DNA from 2 places in the Lactobacillus sp. UMNPBX12 genome. Region 1 is predicted to be linked to the other one. Evidence: predicted binding sites of a transcription regulator. Region 1 holds the regulator's gene; the other holds the start of a gene.
The links. The regulator Rex, encoded in region 1, represses fermentation and respiration genes when NADH is low (regulators of the CRP and FNR family bind a similar motif). The targets are predictions, from matches to a motif close to TTGTGAANTANTTCACAA.
Positions count from the first base shown of each region.

Region 2: a site for Rex is predicted at 7,309-7,326, ahead of adhE (bifunctional acetaldehyde-CoA/alcohol dehydrogenase). Genes of this name have one in related genera too.

Region 1 is NZ_PCYY01000013.1:36,307-46,724, reverse strand. It holds gene tsaD (tRNA (adenosine(37)-N6)-threonylcarbamoyltransferase complex transferase subunit TsaD) at 1-293, shown strand, start outside; gene CP363_RS06580 (IS110 family transposase) at 508-1,734, opposite strand; partial or broken gene CP363_RS06575 (IS3 family transposase) at 2,001-3,172, shown strand; gene CP363_RS06570 (ABC-F family ATP-binding cassette domain-containing protein) at 3,220-5,142, opposite strand; gene CP363_RS06565 (redox-sensing transcriptional repressor Rex) at 5,318-5,953, shown strand; gene CP363_RS06560 (LacI family DNA-binding transcriptional regulator) at 5,991-6,977, opposite strand; gene CP363_RS06555 (sucrose-6-phosphate hydrolase) at 6,993-8,450, opposite strand; gene CP363_RS06550 (sucrose-specific PTS transporter subunit IIBC) at 8,662-10,418, shown strand, end outside.
Region 2 is NZ_PCYY01000025.1:13,669-24,086, forward strand. It holds gene CP363_RS08900 (Rgg/GadR/MutR family transcriptional regulator) at 1-197, shown strand, start outside; gene CP363_RS08905 (bis(5'-nucleosyl)-tetraphosphatase) at 343-756, opposite strand; gene CP363_RS08910 (hypothetical protein) at 906-1,133, opposite strand; partial or broken gene CP363_RS08915 (acetate/propionate family kinase) at 1,220-2,423, opposite strand; gene glmS (glutamine--fructose-6-phosphate transaminase (isomerizing)) at 2,646-4,457, opposite strand; gene adhE (bifunctional acetaldehyde-CoA/alcohol dehydrogenase) at 4,654-7,278, opposite strand; gene CP363_RS08930 (amino acid permease) at 7,590-8,963, shown strand; gene CP363_RS08935 (DapH/DapD/GlmU-related protein) at 8,982-9,512, opposite strand; gene CP363_RS08940 (LysR family transcriptional regulator) at 9,621-10,418, shown strand, end outside.

The sequences.
Region 1 (10,418 bases):
TGGCTCATAAAACAATTCGCGCAATTAAGCAATATAAGCCCAAGACCTTTATCATGGGTGGTGGGGTAGCTGCCAACCATGGCTTACGTGATCGCATGAGTGCAGAAATTGCTAAGTTGCCTAAAGCAGACCAACCTAAGGTGATTTTGCCAGATATTAAGTTGTGTGGTGATAATGCTGCAATGATTGGGGCTGCTGCGTATAATCTTTATAATAATGGTCAATTTGCGGATTTGACTTTGAATGCTGATCCATCACTTGAATTGCCATATGCTAAGAGCATGTTGAATTAAATAGAATAACTTTTTAAATCAAATACCTAGAACGATTATTTCTAGGTATTTTTTTCTACGTAAAGTCAAGCGCAATAAGGTGTTTGGCTTTATTTTTTACCTAAATTTTGTCATGAGTATCTTTTAGTGGCGATTTATTTTTTTAGAAAGCATACTAAATAAGCCCACCTCTATATTTAATTTATGGGCTTAGCGTTATAATGTACTTGATCAATTAATTACGACTAAAGTCTTTTTGGTTATGTGTGGCTACGTTGTAATCATATGGTTGATCATTGATAATCAGGGCATAAATGGTTCTGATTAGTTTATGAATTGAAGCAATAGCTATCTTTTTGAACCCTTTGGTTTGAGAGGATAGCTTTTTGCTTTCATAATAATCTGCTATATGACACGGATTTGTCTTAGCTGCATTATCAATTTGTCCAATAGCTCGATAAAGCAACTTACGTGCGACTGCATTGCCATGTTTAGTAATACTTAAATTAGAGTCCATTTCTCCTGACTGATATCTGCCTGGATCAATTCCGATAAAAGCATTGATTTTATTAGGATTACTAAATCTGCGTAAATCTCCTAACTCTGCTAAAACTCTGACAGCAGTGGTCTGTGCAAAGCCTGGAATGCTTTCTAGGTTTTCTAAATCATGATTAGGCAAAGACTTCGCTAACTTAACCATTCTTGCGATTAAATTTTCTCTTTGATCACTTAAATTAAGCAATCTGTGTGCATAATACTGCACTTGCTCGACTTCTATGCTAGAGCAAGATACAACTGGATAAGCTTGATAAGCTAATTCAATTAATTTATCTGCAGTCCTTAGAGCGTGTTTAAAAGCAATCCCCTTTAAGCTCATTAACCAGTTAATAAGCTGTTTTTTATCTTCTCTTCTTACTAAGTCACAATGAGGATATCGCACAACTATTTGCCAGTAATTTTTACCTTTAGCAGAAGAAAATAAATTTTCAATTTCAGGAAAAGTCGATTGTAGAGCTTGGTGAAGTCGATTTTTAGCCATTACTAAGTCAGCTGTTAACTGGTCATAGAAGCGGCTCAAAGCATTAAGCTGCTTATAAGTTTGAGATTGAAGTTGATTAATTGGATGATGATATAGTCTTTGAATTAAGGCTAAATGATAAGCATCAGTTTTATCAGTCTTATTATGACGTAGTCCCATATCCATTTCTTTTTTAGCTTTAAGAGGATTAAGAATTACATATTCATAGCCGTAGTCTTCAAGAAAAGCCTGCAGTCTGCGTGAATAAACACCGGTAGCTTCAAAAATAATTTGTGGATGTTTAGAAAAAGCAGCCAGCTCATGAAGTAATTGAATAAAACCAGGACGATTATTAGTAATGGTTAGTTCATTTTTGCTTTCACCAATTAGTTCACAAACAGTAGAAGTAGACTTGCTTACATCAATTCCAAAAGTAACTTGCATAATAAAAACCTCCAAAACTTAGTAGTAAAACGTATTTACTTAAGAAATCAGATCTAATTTTCTAAACTCGACATCTAAGTCTCCACATTCTTCGAAGAGACTATTGAAAACTTAAGTAAAACTGCCAGTTTATTATGCGACATCAAGTGTCTAAAGACCTCAGGGCATATCGTTTTACTACTACTTTAATTCTACAAAAGAATAAAAATAGTGAATCAATTATCCCGTCGGATAACTAATTCACTATTTAGCTTAGAATGTTTACTATGTCTAAATTTAATAAAGAACAAAAAATAGAAATTTATCATAAATGGAAAGATGAAAATATCTCAATCAGTCAATTGGCTAAAGCGTACAGAATGAATCTAGCTAATTTAGACTATATGCTTAGATTAATTGATATGCACGGAATAGAAATTTTAACTACTAAAAACCAAAGCTATTCCAAAGAGATCCAGCAGCTGAAAGAAGAAAACTTGCGATTGCGTATTGTGAACGAATACGTAAAAAAACTAAGTGCCTTGGATCAAGAAGATCAGAAGAAATAGCTAGGGTGATTACGGATCTAAGGCAAGAATTCAAAGTTAGTTTAAATTATGTATTAGCTGCGATTGCAGAGCACCCTGAGCTACCTATAATTGCCAGAAGCTCATACTACAAGATTATCAAACGACAGCCCGCCAAGCCTAAACGGTCAAAGCTTATTGCTAGAATCCATGGGATTTTTAATCATCATCAGGGCCGCTATGGATATCGCAGAGTAGCTTTGCAGTTAATCAGAAAGGGCTGGAAAGTTACGGAGAAAACCGTTCGCTATTGGATGCATAAATTAGGTCTTAAAGGCATCAGGCGCAATAAGCGCAAATATTCAAGCTATAAAGGTACTATTGGCAAAATAGCTCCAAATTTAATTCATCGTGATTTCTTCGCAGCCCTGCCTAACACAAAATGGTATACTGATATCACTGAATTTCATCTTAATAATGAAAAGCTTTATTTATCGCCTATTCTAGACGGCTGCGGTGGCGATATAGTTTCTTATACTATCTCCAAACATCCAGATATGGATTTAGTAATGACAATGCTTGACAAGGCTTTTGCCAAAGAAACAGCTCTTAATAACAGCATTTTTCATACTGATCAGGGCTGTCAGTATCAAAGCCCTCGTTATCAGCGAGCTTTAAAACTCCATGGTATTACTCAAAGCATGTCCAGAAAGGGCAACTCCATGGATGATGGGCTAATGGAGAACTTCTTTGGCCTGCTCAAAACTGAAATGTTCTATGATCAAGAATACAAGTATCATAATCTTCAAGAATTAACTCAAGCAATCGAGGAATATATCGAATACTGTAACAACGAAAGGATAAAGAGCAGATTAAAAGGCTTAACCCCGAAAGAGTATCGAAGTCAAGCCTGTATTAATCCAATATTTTAATTGTCTACTTTTTACGTCTCAGTACATAGAACTTACTTATTATACTTTTATTCAAAATTGTCCATTTCTTCGATTGCCTTTTCCCAGGCAGAATTTGCTTCATCTAATTTCTGTTGTACATCAGAAAGCTGTTCTTGCAGTGGCCCCAATTTATCAAAGCTTGAAGCAATTTCTGGATTGGCCATTTCGGTTTGGATTTCTTGCTCTCGTTCTTCAAGCTGTTCAATTTGTTTTTCTGCATTATCAATTGCACGCTGCAACTTTCTCTTTTGAGAATCACGTTGCTTTTGCTCTTGGTAAGAAAGTTTTTGCTGGCTAATTTGTTTGCTTGGCTCGACTTCTGGCTCAGCGGCACTATTTTCAGCCATAGCTGCTTGTTTTGCCTTCTCATCAAGATAATAAGAATAATTGCCATCGTAGACTTTAGCATGCCCATCGCGAACTAAAACAATCTTATTAGCTAGTTGATTAATAAAGTAACGGTCGTGGGAAACAAAGAGCAGGGTACCATCAAAGTCTTTTAAAGCTTTTTCTAGTACTTCTTTTGCTTCGATATCTAAGTGGTTAGTTGGTTCATCCATCAGTAAGAAGTTATCATGTTCAAGTGATAAAACAGTTAAAGTTAACCGTGCTTTTTGTCCACCAGATAATTGACCTACCGTTTTATCAATGTCTTTAGCTGTGAATAAAAAGCTGGCTAAGATTGACCGTACATCGCGTTCAGGCATGGTTTTGTGACGATCCCAAACAGTATCCAATACAGTCTTAGATGGATCTAGTCCTTGTAATTCTTGGTCGTAATAACCAATCTCAAGGGATGCGCCATACTTAATTGAGCCACTCTTGGGCGTTAATTGCTTCATAATAGTCTTAAGCAGAGTAGATTTACCGATTCCATTTGGTCCAATAATCGCGACGCGATCTCCTTTATTAATCTGGAAGGAAATATCTTTAACCATGGTTTTATCGGGATAACCAATCGTCAAATCGTTGAAAATTAATACTTCCTTGCCAGAAGGATGATCGCTTGAAAAATGAATCCGTACCTTATTTTTATGTTTAGGTGGAGTAATCCGCTCAATTTTTTCTAGTTTTTTACGCCGACTTTGTGCACGCTTAGTGGTAGTTGCTCGAACCAAGTTTTTTTGGATAAATTCTTCATCTTTTTTGATTTCAGCTTGTTGCTTTTCATAAGCGGCTTCTTGGTCCTTATCACGTTGCTCGCGCTGCATGACATAGGCTGAATAGTTGCCCTTAAAAGCAGTTAATTTACCAAATTCTAGTTCAAAAATTTGGGTTGCTAAATGATCTAAGAAATATTGGTCGTGGGAAACCACGAGGATTGCACCACTGTAATTCTTTAAAAATCCTTCCAACCAATCTAGGGTATCTAAATCTAAGTAGTTAGTTGGCTCGTCCAATAACAACAGAGCAGGTTTGCGTAAAAGTAATTTAACGAAAGCTAACCGTGTTTTTTCACCACCAGATAAACTACCAATCTTTTTCTGCCAAGTACCTTCAGGAAACTTAAATCCATTTAAGATACTCTTGATATCAGATTGATAAGTATAACCGCCTTTTTGTTCAAAGTTGAATTGCTTTTGATCGTATTGCTTAAGCAATTCTTGATCTTCAGGATGATCTGCAATTTTTTCTTGTAGTTGAACTAAGCTTTTTCCTTCCTTTATTAAAGGAGCGAAAACGGTTTCCATTTCATCCCAAATGGTTTTATTTTCATCTAATGCATTTTCCTGAGCGATATAACCAACATCAATGCCTTTATTAACTGTAAATTCGCCGTGAGTTGGTTCTTGCTCACCAGTCATTATTTTTAACAGGGTGGTTTTACCAACCCCGTTAGGGCCAACCAATCCGATTCTGGCATTGTAATCGATTGAAAAATTAACATTTTTGAATAATGTGTTGGCCCCAAATTGTTGTTCTAAATCGTGTCCTTGTGCAATAATCATAATTTTTCACCTAACCACTATTCTACCATATAGCGCAAATTGTTTGTTTTTAAGTTAAATATGTGAAAAAAATGATAATTTGTGAAAAAGATACTTGCATAAGTACTATCATAGCAGGTATGATAGAAGTGCTTGATTGTACATTCACAAACATTTAAGTTTGGAGGGTTCCTATATGGAAAAAATAAAAATCCCAAAAGCAACGGCAAAAAGATTACCATTATATTACCGTTATTTGATTATTTTAAATGAAGAAGGCAAAGATAAGGTTTCTTCAACTGAGCTGTCAGAGGCAGTTCAAGTAGATAGTGCTTCAATTAGAAGAGATTTTTCATACTTTGGTGCGTTGGGAAAACGTGGCTATGGATATGATGTAAAGAATTTATTGAGCTTCTTCAAGAAAATTTTGAATCAAGATACTTTAACTAATGTTGCTTTAATAGGTGTAGGTAATCTGGGACGGGCGCTGCTTAATTACAACTTTAAGCGCAGTAATAATATTCGAATTTCCTGTGCTTTTGATATCAATAAGGAGATTACTGGTCGTATCTTAAGTGGTGTCCCCGTTTATGACATGGACGACTTAAAGCAACAACTAAGTGATCAACAGATTACAATTGCAATTTTGACAGTTCCTTCAACAGCTGCTCAGAAAACTACAGATGAAATGGTTGATGCGGGTGTAAAGGGAATTATGAACTTTACTCCGATTCGTTTATCAGCTCCAGCTGATGTGCGAGTACAAAATGTAGACTTAGCAACCGAATTGCAAACGTTGATCTATTTCTTAGATAGTGACAAAGAAAACTAAATTTGAGTAAAAGAAAAAGCCGATTTTCGGCTTTTTTTCATGCAGTTGTTTCACTCTTGATTAATTTGACAGGCAAAATATAATTCTTTTGGCGCAATTTTTCGTCAGGATTGGAAATTCGGGTAAGCAATAACTTAACCAATAAAGTTGCAATATCATGAATTGGCTGAGCAATTGTGGATAGTTCCGAATGGTAAGTTTGAATTTGCTTTGTTCCGTCAAAACCAATCACTTTTAATTCCTTAGGCACTTTAATGCCTAATTTTTTTGCTTCTTGTAAAACTAAAACTGCAGTTAAATCATCTGTGCAGACGACGCCATCAGGATGATCATTGACTAACATGTCATGAATTTTCATATTTTTAATGTTGGAAGAATCAGAAAAAGCAACTGAACGAATGTGGGCTGAAAAGTGACATTCCTTTGCTTCATCAAGATAAGCTGCTAGTCGTTCGTCAGTCGGATTACCTTTTCTGTGTTCATTGCCCAGAAAGTAAATTTTGTGACAACCAGCTTGAACCAAGTCATGTACTGCCAACTTGATGCCTTGATAATTATCACAACTAACAATTGGAACATTATCAGATAGCTTTCGGTCGAAAGAGACAATTGGCAAACCTAGTTGTTGGTATTCATTGATACCTAGATTGTGCGCACCAGCGATAATGCCATCAACTTGATTAGCCTGAAGCATGCGCAGATATTCGCGTTCTTTTTCTTTGTTTTGTCCTGCATTGCATAGGATTACTTTATAGTTTTGTTGGAATAAAGTGGTTTCGATATCCTGTACTAATTCCGCAAAAAAAGGATTAGTGATCTCAGGAAAAATCAAACCGACTAATTTCATTTTCTTTCCTTGTAATGAGCGGGCAATAGAATTGGGACGATAATTTAATTCCCGCATTGCGGCAAAAACTTTATCTTTAGTTTTTTGACTTAAATAGCCATGGTTGTTGATTACCCGCGAAACGGTAGTTACAGAGCAACCGGCTTTTTTGGCAACGTCGCTTAATTTTGCTGCCATAGTATCACCTGACGTTTAAAGAATTGTTTGCATTTGCCAAAGCTTGCCAGTGTAGTCAATGTCTTGAGCAAACGCAATTTTTTTGTTGGTCTGATCGGCAAAGTAGCGTCCAGTCAATACCTTTTCACCATCATTAACGAATACTTCAATTAATGAATGATCAACAAAGATATCAAGCTTGAGGTCATGATTTGGTGAAAGCGTAATAGCTCGACTTTCGCCATAATCAACTGCTACTTTTTGCCCAGCATGAGCACGATCTAATACTAATTTACCATTTTTGGTATTGAAATTGAGCTGTAAACTGTTACTTAAGTCATTATTTGCAGCTAAATGTAAAGTGCCACTTTGGTTAGCCTTAATTGTTAATTCAAGTTCAAATTGTTGGCCGGCTTGATCGCTGACTACTTGATTAGATATGCTTGCTTCGTTTTTGCGGATACTGCTTATTGCCTTAACTGGCGTTTGAATTAACTTGTCACTCTTTAGGTGGAGTTCCTTCACTTGACTCAAGCAGTTAGCCCAGTTTTCATCATCAGTAGGGTAAGTAGTGTCAGGCAAGCCAACCCAACTGACTTCGTAGGCATTACCATCTGGGGCGTTAAAGGCCTGAGTGGCATAAACATCGAACCCGTGATCCAAATTGTGTAATTTACCTGGATTAATTAACTTATGATTTTCCCAGTCAATATCATCAGCAATAACGTACATATTTGGGTAAATGTCATCATAAGCTGCTACTTTTTTGTCTAAACCCTGAGGACAGAAAATGACCACGACTTTGCCATCAACACGGACGATGTTGGGACACTCGATCATGTAGCCCATGTCTTCGTTGGTAAAGTCTAAGAAGCCCAATTCTTCCCAGTTCTTTAGATCCTGAGACTTCCAAACGTCAATGTGACCGTGTTTTTCCTTTTTATCTTGGGCACCTAAAATTGCGTAGTAAGTGTCATTTTCTTTGATAATTTGGGGATCGCGAAAATGTTCGGTGATGTGATCTGGATTCTTAAATAGGATGGTTTTGTCTGAAACTTTATTATTTTTATCCATCCAAGCACCGATTTGATAAGGAGTACGTACCCAATTTTCATCGCGGTGGTTACCGGTATACATGATGAAAAGCTTACCATCGATTTCGCGAGCAGAGCCAGAATAAGCTCCATGTGAATCAGCCATTGTGTCTGGTTCAATACCTAAGCCTAAGTTTTCCCAGTGAACCATGTCAGTTGATTTGAAGTGCCACCATGACTTTAGACCGTGAACTGCACCGAATGGATATGATTGATAGAAGAGGTGGTAAGCACCATCAAAGTAGGAAAATCCATTAGGGTCATTAATTAAGCCAGAAATAGGATGCAAATGATAGCGCATTTGGTAAGGGGAGTTTGCGGCTTGTGCTTGCAAATGCATTAATGTATCAGCGTCCCAATCTTGATAAGGTAAGTAACGTTTTTCTCTTGTCCATTCCATAAATATACCTCCATGAAAGCGTTGTCTTTTTACATGTATTTTAAGTTAGTCTGAAAAATATGTCAAACGTTTAACAGAAAGGAAAATACTTATTAATTCATAAGTAAATAAAAGAAATAAAGAATTTTATGTCAAACGATTGACATATTTTTTGAATGCGTTATCATAATTAGTGAATTGAGAATAAAACGTTTACATAGGAGGAATCAATATGGACCACAGAAAAGTGGCTGAACGAGTAATTAAAGACGTCGGCCGTGACAATATTATTGCCGGTGCCCACTGTGCTACTCGTCTGCGTTTAGTATTAAAAGATGATTCAAAAGTCGACCAAAAAGCATTGGATAATGATCCAGATGTTAAGGGTACTTTTAAAACCAATGGTCAATATCAAGTAATTATTGGGCCAGGGGATGTTAATGACGTTTACGATGAGTTCATTAAAATCACTGGTTTAAAAGAATTATCAACTGATGACTTAAAGAAGGTTGCAGCTGAAGGTAAAAAGAAGAATCCAGTAATGGATTTCATTAAACTTTTGTCTGACATCTTTGTTCCAATCATTCCAGCCTTAGTTGCTGGTGGTTTGTTGATGGCTTTGAACAACTTCTTGACTTCACCAGGTCTGTTTGGACCAAAGTCAGTTGTTCAGATGGTACCGAATGTTGCTGGTATTTCAAGTATGATTCAAGTTATGTCAGCAGCTCCGTTTATTTTTATGCCAATTCTAGTCGGAATGTCGGCAGCTAAACGGTTCGGTGCTAACCAATTCTTGGGTGCTACAATCGGAATGATTATGACGACACCTGGACTCCTTGGTGCAAATCACTTCTGGGACATTTTTGGCTTGCATGTTGCGCAAACTAACTATCAATACCAGGTTATTCCAGTTTTAGTAGCTGTTTGGGTATTGTCAATTTTGGAAAAGTACTTCCACAAGCACTTGCCATCAGCTGTTGACTTTACCTTTACGCCACTTCTTTCAATTATGATTACTGGCTTTTTGACTTTTACAATTATTGGGCCAGTCTTCAAAGGCGTATCAGATGGTATTACCAATGTTATCGTTTGGCTATATGACACTACTGGTGCCTTTGGGATGGGTGTCTTTGGTCTTACCTATTCAGCTATTGTTACTACTGGGCTTCATCAAAGTTTTCCAGCGGTTGAAACTCAGCTTTTAGCAGCCTTTGCTAAGAATCCAGCCAGCTCTGGTGACTTTATCTTTGTTACCGCATGTATGGCTAACGTAGCTCAAGGTGCCGCAACTTTCGCTGTTTACTTCTTAACTAAGAACAAGAAGATGAAGGGCTTGGCTAGTTCATCAGGTGTTTCAGCACTTCTTGGTATTACTGAACCAGCACTTTTCGGTGTTAACTTGAAGTATAAATTCCCATTCTTCTGTGCCTTAATTGGTTCAGGTGTAGCTGCTGCTTTTGCGGGCTTGATGCATGTTACTGCAGCCGCTCTTGGTTCAGCTGGTTTCTTAGGCTTCCTTTCAATTTATCCTAAGACTATTCCAATGTGGGTTGTTTCCGTATTAATTAGTTTTGCTGTTGCCTTCATCCTTACTTATGTTTATGGTAAGGGTCATTTGAAGGAAGAAGTTGCTGAACAAGATGTTCCAGTAAACGACGCAACTGATTATGCTGAAGAAACTCAAAAGGCTGAAAAGCTTGGTAAGGAACAAATGGCATTAAAGGATGAAGTTATTGCTTCACCAGTTGATGGTACTCCTGAGAGTTTAACTAAAGTTAATGATCAAGTATTCTCTGCTAAGTTAATGGGTGATGGTGCAGCCGTTATTCCAAGTGATGGTACGATCTATTCACCAGTTACTGGTACTGTGACTATTGCTTATGAAACTAAGCATGCTTATGGCATTAAGTCAGACGATGGTGCAGAAGTATTGATTCACATTGGTCTTGATACTGTAAACCTTAAGGGCGAGCACTTCGAAAGTTTCGT
Region 2 (10,418 bases), on a different contig from region 1:
TTCCTAAACCAATCTCTTACTTAAAAATTAGAACTAATGTCCTCAAGTATCTTTTAGATTACCGTTTAGGCAAAACAGATGAAAAGCTTATCTCAATTAAGCTAGAAAATTTAAAGTGGTTAGGATTAACAGATATTGCAAAAGACTTAACTTTCTTCTTTAACCGTATAAAAAATGATCGTTCACCTCTTTCCTAATTCATTTGCCTATTATATTACCCTCATTTTTATCTAATTTATTTTTCTTTGCAAATATGCAAAATTATTTTTAGCAAGAATAAAAAAGCCTATTAAATCTAGGTGTTTACAAACCTTGATTTAATAGGTCTTTTATGCGTCTTTTTTATTGCTCAATGTAATTTTGCGCCTTAGTTAAAACATCCATCTTTCCATGCTCAGTCAAATACTTTTGGGCCTCGACCAGACTCACCCACTTGCTAGCTAAGATCTCCTCTTTTTGCGTTTTGACTTCTTGTCCTGCAAGATATTTGGCTATAAAGTAGACAACCGTTTTTTCTTTATTCTCTGTTAATTGATATTTGACCTTTTCCTTAAAGTTAAAATCAAATTCCGGCTTTAAGCCAACTTCTTCAAAGACTTCTCTTTTAGCAGCTTCTTCAGCATCTTCATTATTTTCAAGATGTCCTTTTGGAAAGCCCCAATTATAATTTACGACGCTCTGCACGATCAAATATTCCAGTTCGCCGTTTGCACGTCTTCTGTAAATAACTGCACCTGCAGAATGTTCCATTTTCATTTTTGTCACCCAACCTTTATATTGAACAATTATTAAATATTTATTAATGTAGGTCAAGCGATTGAAATTAAAAAAATGGCCAGATCTTTGGCAATCTAGTCATTTTACTCGCAGACGAAATTGTTAAGTCTATTGATAGAATATTTTAGTTACTTCTTCAAGTTCTTTTCGCAGTAATCCTTAACCTTGTCATCATCGGCCTTAAGAATCCATTCAACAGCTTCTTCGGTCTTCATCGTGTCACGACCATTTGCTTCCATTTCGTGGTCCCAAATAGCGTCACGAATAGGCATTTCATTACCCTTAGCCCAATCAAAAACTTGATCCATATTTCTATCAATTAATGCAGTTTCTTCAATTTCTTTTGCATCTGCCATAATAAAAAGCTTCCTTTCTGATAACAAGTATATTGTAGTTTTATTAGAGACAACTGTTAACAGAAAGCGCTTATTTTATTAATATTCTAATTTTTATTAGCTAAAGTTGAGCATTTCGTCAGGCGAACAACCTCTCGTGCAATCATCAATTCCTCGTTAGTTGGCACAACCAAGAATTTTATTGTAGAACCCGTCTTAGTGATTGCATGCTGCCCATTATGCTCATTAGCTTCATAGTCAGGAACAACACCCATAAATTTAAAGGCATCCATAATTGTTTTACGCATCCCTACATCGGCTTCACCGACGCCAGCAGTCAATACAATGACGTCAGTTCCACCCATTTCTGCAATAAATGAGCCAATATAACGAACAATTCGATTTAAAAAGATTTGCCGTGCTAAAACTGCACGTGGGGCTTTATTATACTTCAAGTCCCGCATATCAGATGAAATGCCAGAAATACCCAGTAACCCTGACTTTTTATTCAGAACATTGATCATTTCATCAATTGACATACCAGTCTTATGCATCAAATGTTGCAATAGCGACGGATCAATATCACCTGAACGTGTACCCATCGTGATACCTGACAAGGGGGGCTAAATCCCATTGAAGTGTCAAACGATTTACCATTCTTAACGGCAGTAATCGAAGAGCCTGAACCTAAATGGCAAATAATCATCTTTAATTCACTAGGATCTTTGTGTAGCATTTTTGCTGTTTTCAAAGTTACATAATGAACTGAAGTACCATGGGCACCATATTTTCTGGCACGGTATTTTTCATAGTATTCATAAGGAATTGAATATAAATAATGAACTGGATCAAGCGTTTCGTGAAATGAAGTATCAAACACGGCAACTTGAGGAACATCAGGTAAAACATTCATAAATGCTTCAATTCCTCGTGCTTCTGCTGGATTATGCAATGGTGCAAAATCTGATAAATCACGAATTTTTTGTAATTTTTCTTGATCAATTACAGTCGAATCTTTAAAGTATTCTCCTCCGTTGACAACGCGGTGACCAACACCAACGATTTCATCTAAGCTTTCTACTGCATGATATTTCTTCAAATCATCAATCAAAATACTTACCGCAGTTTCTTGATCTGGAATTGCAACTTTCTTTAAATGCTTATTGCCATCTGCCAAGGTAATACAAAAGGTAGAGCCATCGAGTCCAATCCGATCGCCATCCCCTTAGCAATCACCTTTTCATCTAGAAGTGAAAATAACTTGAATTTATATGACGAACTCCCTGAATTTACTGCCAAAACCTTTTTCATAAACTAAAATCCCCCGATTACTTTAGTTATGTTTTTCACAAGTTAATTTTAATTTACTAGTATAGCTCTTTAAACCTTCTATTAAAATAGTTTCCTTGCACTTGCTTAAATTTTATATTTTTAATATTAAAAAAAATAAGCCTATTTTGTTAGTTTATTAACAAGAAAATCTATAAAAAATACCTCCGGCGGTATTCGTCGCTAGAGGTAAAAATTTTATTTTTATTCAACAGTAACACTCTTAGCCAAGTTACGTGGCTTATCAACGTCTAAGCCTTTATTCTTAGACGCATAGTATGCCAATAATTGTGCTGGCACAATAGTCAATAATGGTGATAAGTAGTAATCAATTTCTGGTAAAACAACATCATCACCTGCTTGAGCAAATTCTTTAGCTGCGAAGACCATCACATTAGCACCACGTGATTCTACTTCACGAATATTGCCACGGGTTAAGTCTGCTGTAGCAGGATCATTGATCAAGGCAATGACTGGGGTCCCCTTTTCAATCAAAGCAATTGTTCCGTGCTTTAATTCGGCTGCAGCGAAGCCTTCAGTTTGAATGTAGGAAACTTCTTTTAACTTCAAAGCACCTTCAAGAGCAACAGCATAATCAATGCCACGGCCGATGTAGAAGGCATTGCGCGTATTAGCCAAATACTTCTTAGCCAATTCATCAATCTTTTCTTTACCATCAACCAATTGTTGCATCCCTACGGCTGCCAAAGCCAATTGGTGCTTCAAATCAAAATCTTTAGCAATTTGAATATTTTTCTTTTCACCAACTGCCTTAGCTAAAACTGCCTGTACCGCAATCTGAGCAGTGTAGGCCTTAGTCGAAGCAACCGCGATTTCAGGACCAGCCTTCAAAAGCATAGTATAAGTAGCTTCTCTTGATAAAGTTGAGCCTTCCACATTGGTCATCGTCAAACTTGGCAGGTGGCGTTCATTAACTTGCTTTAAGACAACTCTAGAATCGGCAGTTTCACCTGATTGAGTTAAGAAAATAAAGAATGGCTTCTTAGATAGTTTAGGGAAGTGATAGCCAAATTCAGAAGCTAAACCAACCTCAACCGGAATATCAGCATACTTTTCAAATAAGTGTTTACCTACTAAACCTGCATGGTAGCTAGTACCAGCTGCTAAAATATAAATTCGATCACTTTCCGCAACAGCGGCAGCAATTTTAGGATCTACCTTAGTACTATTGTTCTCATCTAAGTAATCTTGAGAAATATGACGCATTACGCCTGGTTGTTCGTCAATTTCCTTTAACATGTAAAACTCATAAGTACCCTTAGATGCTGCGTTAGGATCAATATCTAGCTCACGAGCTTTGCGTTCAACCTTTTTACCATCAATCGTTTCAATAGTGTAAGCGTCCTTGGTAATGTCACCAACATCACCGTCTTGTAAGTCAACAAATGTCTTAGTTTGATCAAGTACTGAAATCGCATCAGAAGCGATAATGTTAAAACCATCGCCAATTCCTAACATCATTGGTGACTTATTCTTAGCAATAAAAACATGATCTGGTTCAGTATTATCAACAAGCAAGAAAGCATATGAACCCTTAACCAACTTCAAAGCTTCCTTAAATGCTGAAAAGGCGTCTAAGTTCTTATCACGTGCAATTTTACCGATCAATTGAACAACTACTTCAGTATCAGTATCTGAGTGGAACTTAACCCCTTGCAAGTACTTTTCCTTTAATTCTGTGTAGTTTTCAATCACACCATTATGAACTAGATAAAAGCGCTTGGTCTCATCAAAATGTGGGTGGGCATTATCAACAGTTGGCTTACCGTGGGTAGCCCAACGAGTATGACCAATCCCAACTAAGCCTTGTTCATCTGGAGTTAACTTTTCCTTTAAGTTAGAAATACGACCAACAGCCTTAGTTAAGTATTCATTACCATTTAAATCATTTAAGTAAATACCAGCTGAATCATAGCCACGGTATTCCAAATTAGTTAATCCATTTAAAATAATATCTTTTGCTGGTTTACCAACAACCCCAACAATTCCACACATAAAATTTTTCTCCTTTGGTCTAGTTCACCTTTGTTGTAGTGGACTAGTTTAAATTCATTGTTACAGTAGCAATAATATTATTTTTTAATAAAGCGGTCAAGTAATTGTCGCTAAAATTGGTATAATTAATTTCTAAATCAAAAAATAGCATTCAATATCTTTCATTGAATGCTATTTACTATTAGTATATTATTTCTTACTTAGTTGAGATTCCCTTACCTTCATAGCAGTCTCTCATCAATTGAGCAATTTGACTAATTAATGGAGCTGATGGGTTAGTAACAGTATTTTGGTCGCCATAAGCTTCAACAGCTAATTGGTCCACCTTCTTGTCAAACTCAGCCTTATCAACGCCATAATCCTTGAAGGCCATCTTAATACCAACTGATTCAGCCAAATCAATAATCTTCTGAACTAATTTTTCAATTAATTCAGCATCACTTGAACCAGTTAAGCCGATTGCTCTAGCAATTTCAGCATAGTCCTTATCAGCACGGTAAACTGAGTAATGAGGCCACATAGCAAGCTTTTCTGGGCGCTTAGCATTAAAGCGAATAACTTGTGGCAATGCAATTGCATCGCTGACACCACTTGGAATATCAAAGGTTGAACCAACAGTGTGAGCAATTGAGTGTTCCAAACCAAGGAAGGCATTTGAATAAGCCATCCCTGCCAAAGTTGCAGCATCATGCATTCTCTTACGTGCGTCAAGATCACCGTCATAAGACTTCTTTAAGTTAGCAAAGATTGTCTTAATAGCTTCAAGTGACCAACCGCGGGTAAAGTCTGTAGCCATAGTCGAAACATAGCTTTCGATAGCGTGACCTAATGCTTCAAAGCCTGACCAAGCAATTAAACGTTTGGGCAAAGTTTGAACAAATTGATCATCAACGATTGAAACGTCCGGCGTCAATGCATAATCACATAAAGTATGCTTAATACCAGTCTTAGCATCAGAAATAATAGCAATTGGGGAAACTTCTGAGCCAGTTCCTGAAGTAGTTGGGATACATACAAGTTGTACACCATTAATCTTTGGGAAACGGACTACTCTTTTTCTAATGTCTAAGAATTTTTGGTAAGCCTCTTCAAAGCTCATTTCTGGGTTTTCGTAGAATAAGCGCATTGCTTTAGCAGCGTCCATTACTGAACCACCACCGATAGCAATTACAACGTCTGGCTTGAAGATGTTCATTCTGTGAACACCATCCTTGATCACATCAGTATTAGGATCAAGAGTTACAGCCTTAAAGACTTCATATTCTTTTTGACCTAAACGCTTAGAAATGATATCAGTAATTTCATCGGCAAAGCCTTGGTCAGCTACACCTTCATCAGTTACGATGAAGAAACGGTTAACGTTTGGCATGTGACGAAGGTAGTTAGCAGCGTTATGTTCGAAGTAAGTCTTTGATGGGACCTTTACCCATTGCATGTTATCACGGCGTCTAGCCACTGTTTTGATGTTTAACAAGTCCTTAGCACCAATGTTGTGTGAGAAGGTGTTGGCACCGTAAGAACCAGTACCCAAAGTAAGTGATGGCAACATGTTGTTGTAAAGATCACCAATACCACCAAGGGCAGCTGGTGAGTTAACTAAGATACGACAAGCATCCATCTTCATGGCAAACTCATCAATGATCTTTTTATCATTTGAGTGAAGACCAGCGGTATGACCACGACCACCATAGTTTAACAAGTCAGTACAAATCTTAAATGCATCATCGTGATTCTTAGCACGGTATAAAGTAAAGACTGGTGAAAGTTTTTCTGCTGAAAGTGGGAAGTTTCTACCTACGCCTTTATATTCAGCGATAATTACTTTAGTTGTCTTTGGCACATCCACACCACAAAGCTTGGCAATTTCATAAGCTGACTTACCAGCTACAGGACCAGCAACAGTGCCACGACGAGGATCGATAAAGTGTTCCTCAAATTTCTTAATTTCTTCCTTGTTCAAGAAGTAGCAGTTCCACTTCTTAAATTCTTCCTTGACCTTGTCATAAATTTCATCATCAACGACAACTGAGTTTTCAGAAGCACAAACCATCCCGTTATCGAAGTTCTTTGACAAAACGATGTCATAAACGGCACGATCAATATTAGCAGTCTTTTCAATGTAAGAAGGACCATTACCAGGACCAACACCAATAGCTGGCTTGCCTGATGAATAAGCAGCTTTAACCATACCTGGACCACCAGTTGCCAAAATAGTTTGAACACCTGGGTTATTCATCAAATCGGTCGTTGCATCAAGGCTTGGTTCTTCAATCCATTGAACGGCATCCGCAGGAGCACCTGCAGCAACAGCAGCCGCACGAATGATTTTACCAGTTTCTACACAACATTTTTGAGCCTGTGGGTGGAAACCAAAGATAATGGTATTTCTCGTCTTCAACGCAAGCATTGCCTTGAAAATAACAGTTGAAGTTGGGTTAGTTACTGGAGTAACACCTGCAATAACACCTTTAGGTTCAGCAATCTTAGTCAAACCTAATTCCTTGTCTTCTTCAATTACGCCGACGGTCTTTTCGTGACGCAAACTGTTCCAGATATTTTCTGAAGCATACATATTCTTGGTAGTTTTATCTTCAACTACACCACGTTTAGTTTCTTCAACAGCCATTTTAGCTAGTGGGTAAGCATTTTGTTCACCTGCAGTAGCAACTGCTTCACAGATCTTATCAACTTGTTCTTGTGTGAAGTTAGCCATTTGATCTAAAGCGACATGTGATTTCTTTACTAAGTTATCGACCATGTCGTAGATTTGCTTTTTCTTTTCGTCCTCTGTAAGAGTCTCTTTTTGTTGTGTCTTAGCCATTGTATTATTACCTCTAAGATCTACTAATTCTTGTGAACTAATTTACAATGTCAACTATAGCACAATAACTTTATTTGTAAATGCATGAATTTATGAAAATAGTGAATTAACAAGGATTCACATTCCCTCATAATTTTGCTCTAATGCAAATGAAAGCGATTCCTTAATTATTTGTTTGTGAATTAACAAACTTATTTAAAAAACAGATTTTTGATATTTTTTTAAATCTAACTATAGAGTCTGGTCATACTAATTGATAATGATAAAATATTAATTATATGTGAAAAGATTGAGAACACTGGGGGGCTTATATGAGTGAGAAAAAAACACAGACCGCTTCTGGTTATAAACGAACCCTAAGCAATGCACACATTCAGTTAATTGCTTTAGGTGGAACAATTGGGACCGGCCTTTTTCTGGGGGTTGGTGACAGTATTCACCGCGCCGGTCCTAGCGTTATCCTGATATATATTATTGTCGGTATCTTCCTCTTCCTGCTAATGCGGGCACTGGGAGAACTAATTATGTCCGACTTGAACAAGCACACATATATTGATTTTATTGAACAATATTTGGGTAAAAATATTGGCTTTATCACAGGCTATTTGTATTGGTTAAGTTGGATTACATTGGGTATGGCCGAAACCACGGCCCTAGGAATTTACTTCAAGTATTGGTTTCCAACACTGAAACCTTGGATTCCAGGAATTATTACCATTGTGATCTTGCTGTTAATCAATTTAATTTCAGCTCGTGTCTTTGGCAACTTGGAATTCAGTTTTGCCATTATCAAAATTGTCACGATTATTGCCTTCGTCATCTTGATCCTTTACTTACTAGTAACTGGTGGCAAAACCAGCTTTGGTCCTGTTAGCTTTGCTAATCTTGACGATCATGGCGGCTTCTTCGCCCGTGGCAGTAAAGGATTCTTACAAGGATTTCAAATGGTAATCTTCAGCTTTATTGGAGTTGAATTAATTGGTTTAACCGCGGCTGAAGCACAAAAGCCAGAGACAACGCTGAAGCGAGCAATCAATCAATTGCCAATTCGAATTATTTTGTTCTATGTCATGGCTATTTTAGGAATTTTGCTAGTAATTCCATGGTCCAAAGTTGCTACTAACGCTAGTCCATTTGTTGAGGCCTTAGGTGCTACTGGTATTAAAAATGCTAGTTCTATTATTAATTTTGTAGTTATTTCAGCCGCCGTCTCATCAACTAACAGTTTTTTGTATAGTGCTGGTCGATTACTTTTCTCTGTTACTTTTGATGGTAAAGGAAAATGGAACAAAACTTTTGGACATTTATCAAGAAGGCAGCTTCCACAAAATGCATTGATTTTATCCGCATTATTAATGGGATGTGCACCACTAATCACCTTGGTTATTGGCGATCAGGCCTTTAATTTTATCTCATCAACTTCAACTAGTATGTTTTTAATCATCTGGAGTTTGATGATTTTAACTCACATGGCTTACAGGAGAAAAACACCAGCTAATCGGCTAAACGATTTTCAAATGCCAGGTTACCCTTATATCGATTATGTAATTTTGTCATTCTTCGTTTTAATGATTATCCTGCTATTGATTTTACCAAGCTACCGAGTACCAATGGTCGCTGCAATTGCAATCTTTATTGTTTTATACATCATTTCCAAAATTTGGAGTAATGAAAAAGCTGTTTAAAGCAAAAGGTCGAGTTTTTTAGCTCGACCTTTTATTTTGCAATTTTTTAATTATTTTAGCAGGATTTCCGGCAACTACCGTATTAGCTGGCACATCTTTGGTTACAACGGCATTAGCCGCTACAACGGCGTTTTTACCTACCGTAACGCCAGGCAATATTGTTGCTTTAGCGCCAATCCAGGCGTTTTGTTTGATAACAACTGGCTTTAATTCCAGTTCTTTTCTATGCTGTGGATCCAGCTTGTGATTAACTGAAATCAGGTAGGCTCCAGGCCCAATCAACACATCGTTCTCAATTGTAATCCCGCCTAAGTCGACCATCATCACATTGGCATTAATAAACACGCGCTCGCCTAATTTGATGTTGTGCCCATAATCAGAATAAAATGGTAACCGAATCTCTGTACTAGCAGCTATTTTTTGACCAATTATTTCACTAACCAATTGTCTAACTTCGCAGCTACAATGCCGTTGTGTATTTAAATTCTGCAATAATCGCTGATTCTGTTGGACTAGTTTTCGACGTAAATCGTGATCTTCTGTTTCCATTATTACCACTCCTTTTTCTTGCTCTACTTCAGTTTAAAGGGTAAGCTTATCAATGTACAAAGCTTATAAGGTATGAAGTATAATAACAATTGTTTATAGGTAATTTAAATGGAATTACGTGTTTTAAATTATTTTGTCGCTACAGCGCAAGAATTAAATATGACGCGAGCTGCACAAAAACTATTAGTCTCACAACCTGCTTTATCGCGTCAGATAGCAGATTTAGAGGATGAATTAGGCGTTAAGTTATTCAACCGCCAGCCGCGGCACTTAACCTTAACTCCTGCAGGACAGTATTTATATGAACAAGCAAAAGAAATTCTTACTTTAGCTTCCAAAACCAAGAGTAACCTACAATCTAGTGCTGTCATCAGTGGTGACCTAACTATTGCTGCCGGCGAAAGTTTTGCCATGCAACGTCTAATGAATATCGTCAGCAACATCATTCGGGATTATCCTACAGTTAAAATTCATATTCTAAGTGGCGATTATGAATTTGCAGAAAGGCGTTTAAACACGGGTGCAGTTGATTTTGCCGTAATCATTGGTAATCTACCTTTAGATAATTATGCTTCTCTGCAGCTCCCTGAGAAGGATACATGGGGCGTTTTAATGACTAAGGATGATCCTCTAGCAAAAAAGAGTGCTATTACAGCTGAAGATTTAGTTGGACGAAACGTCTTAAATTCACAACAAGCCGAAAATCGAAAGTACTTTGATTCATGGTTCGGTAATTATAAAGAGCAAATTAATATCATCGGTACTGTTAACTTGAATTTCAACGGTACACTTTTAGTTAAAAATAAAGCAGCTATTATGCTCACACTCGATAAGCTAGCCAATATATCAGATGAATCCAATCTAACTTTTAGACCAATTACTCCAATGTTAAAACAGCCGGTAACA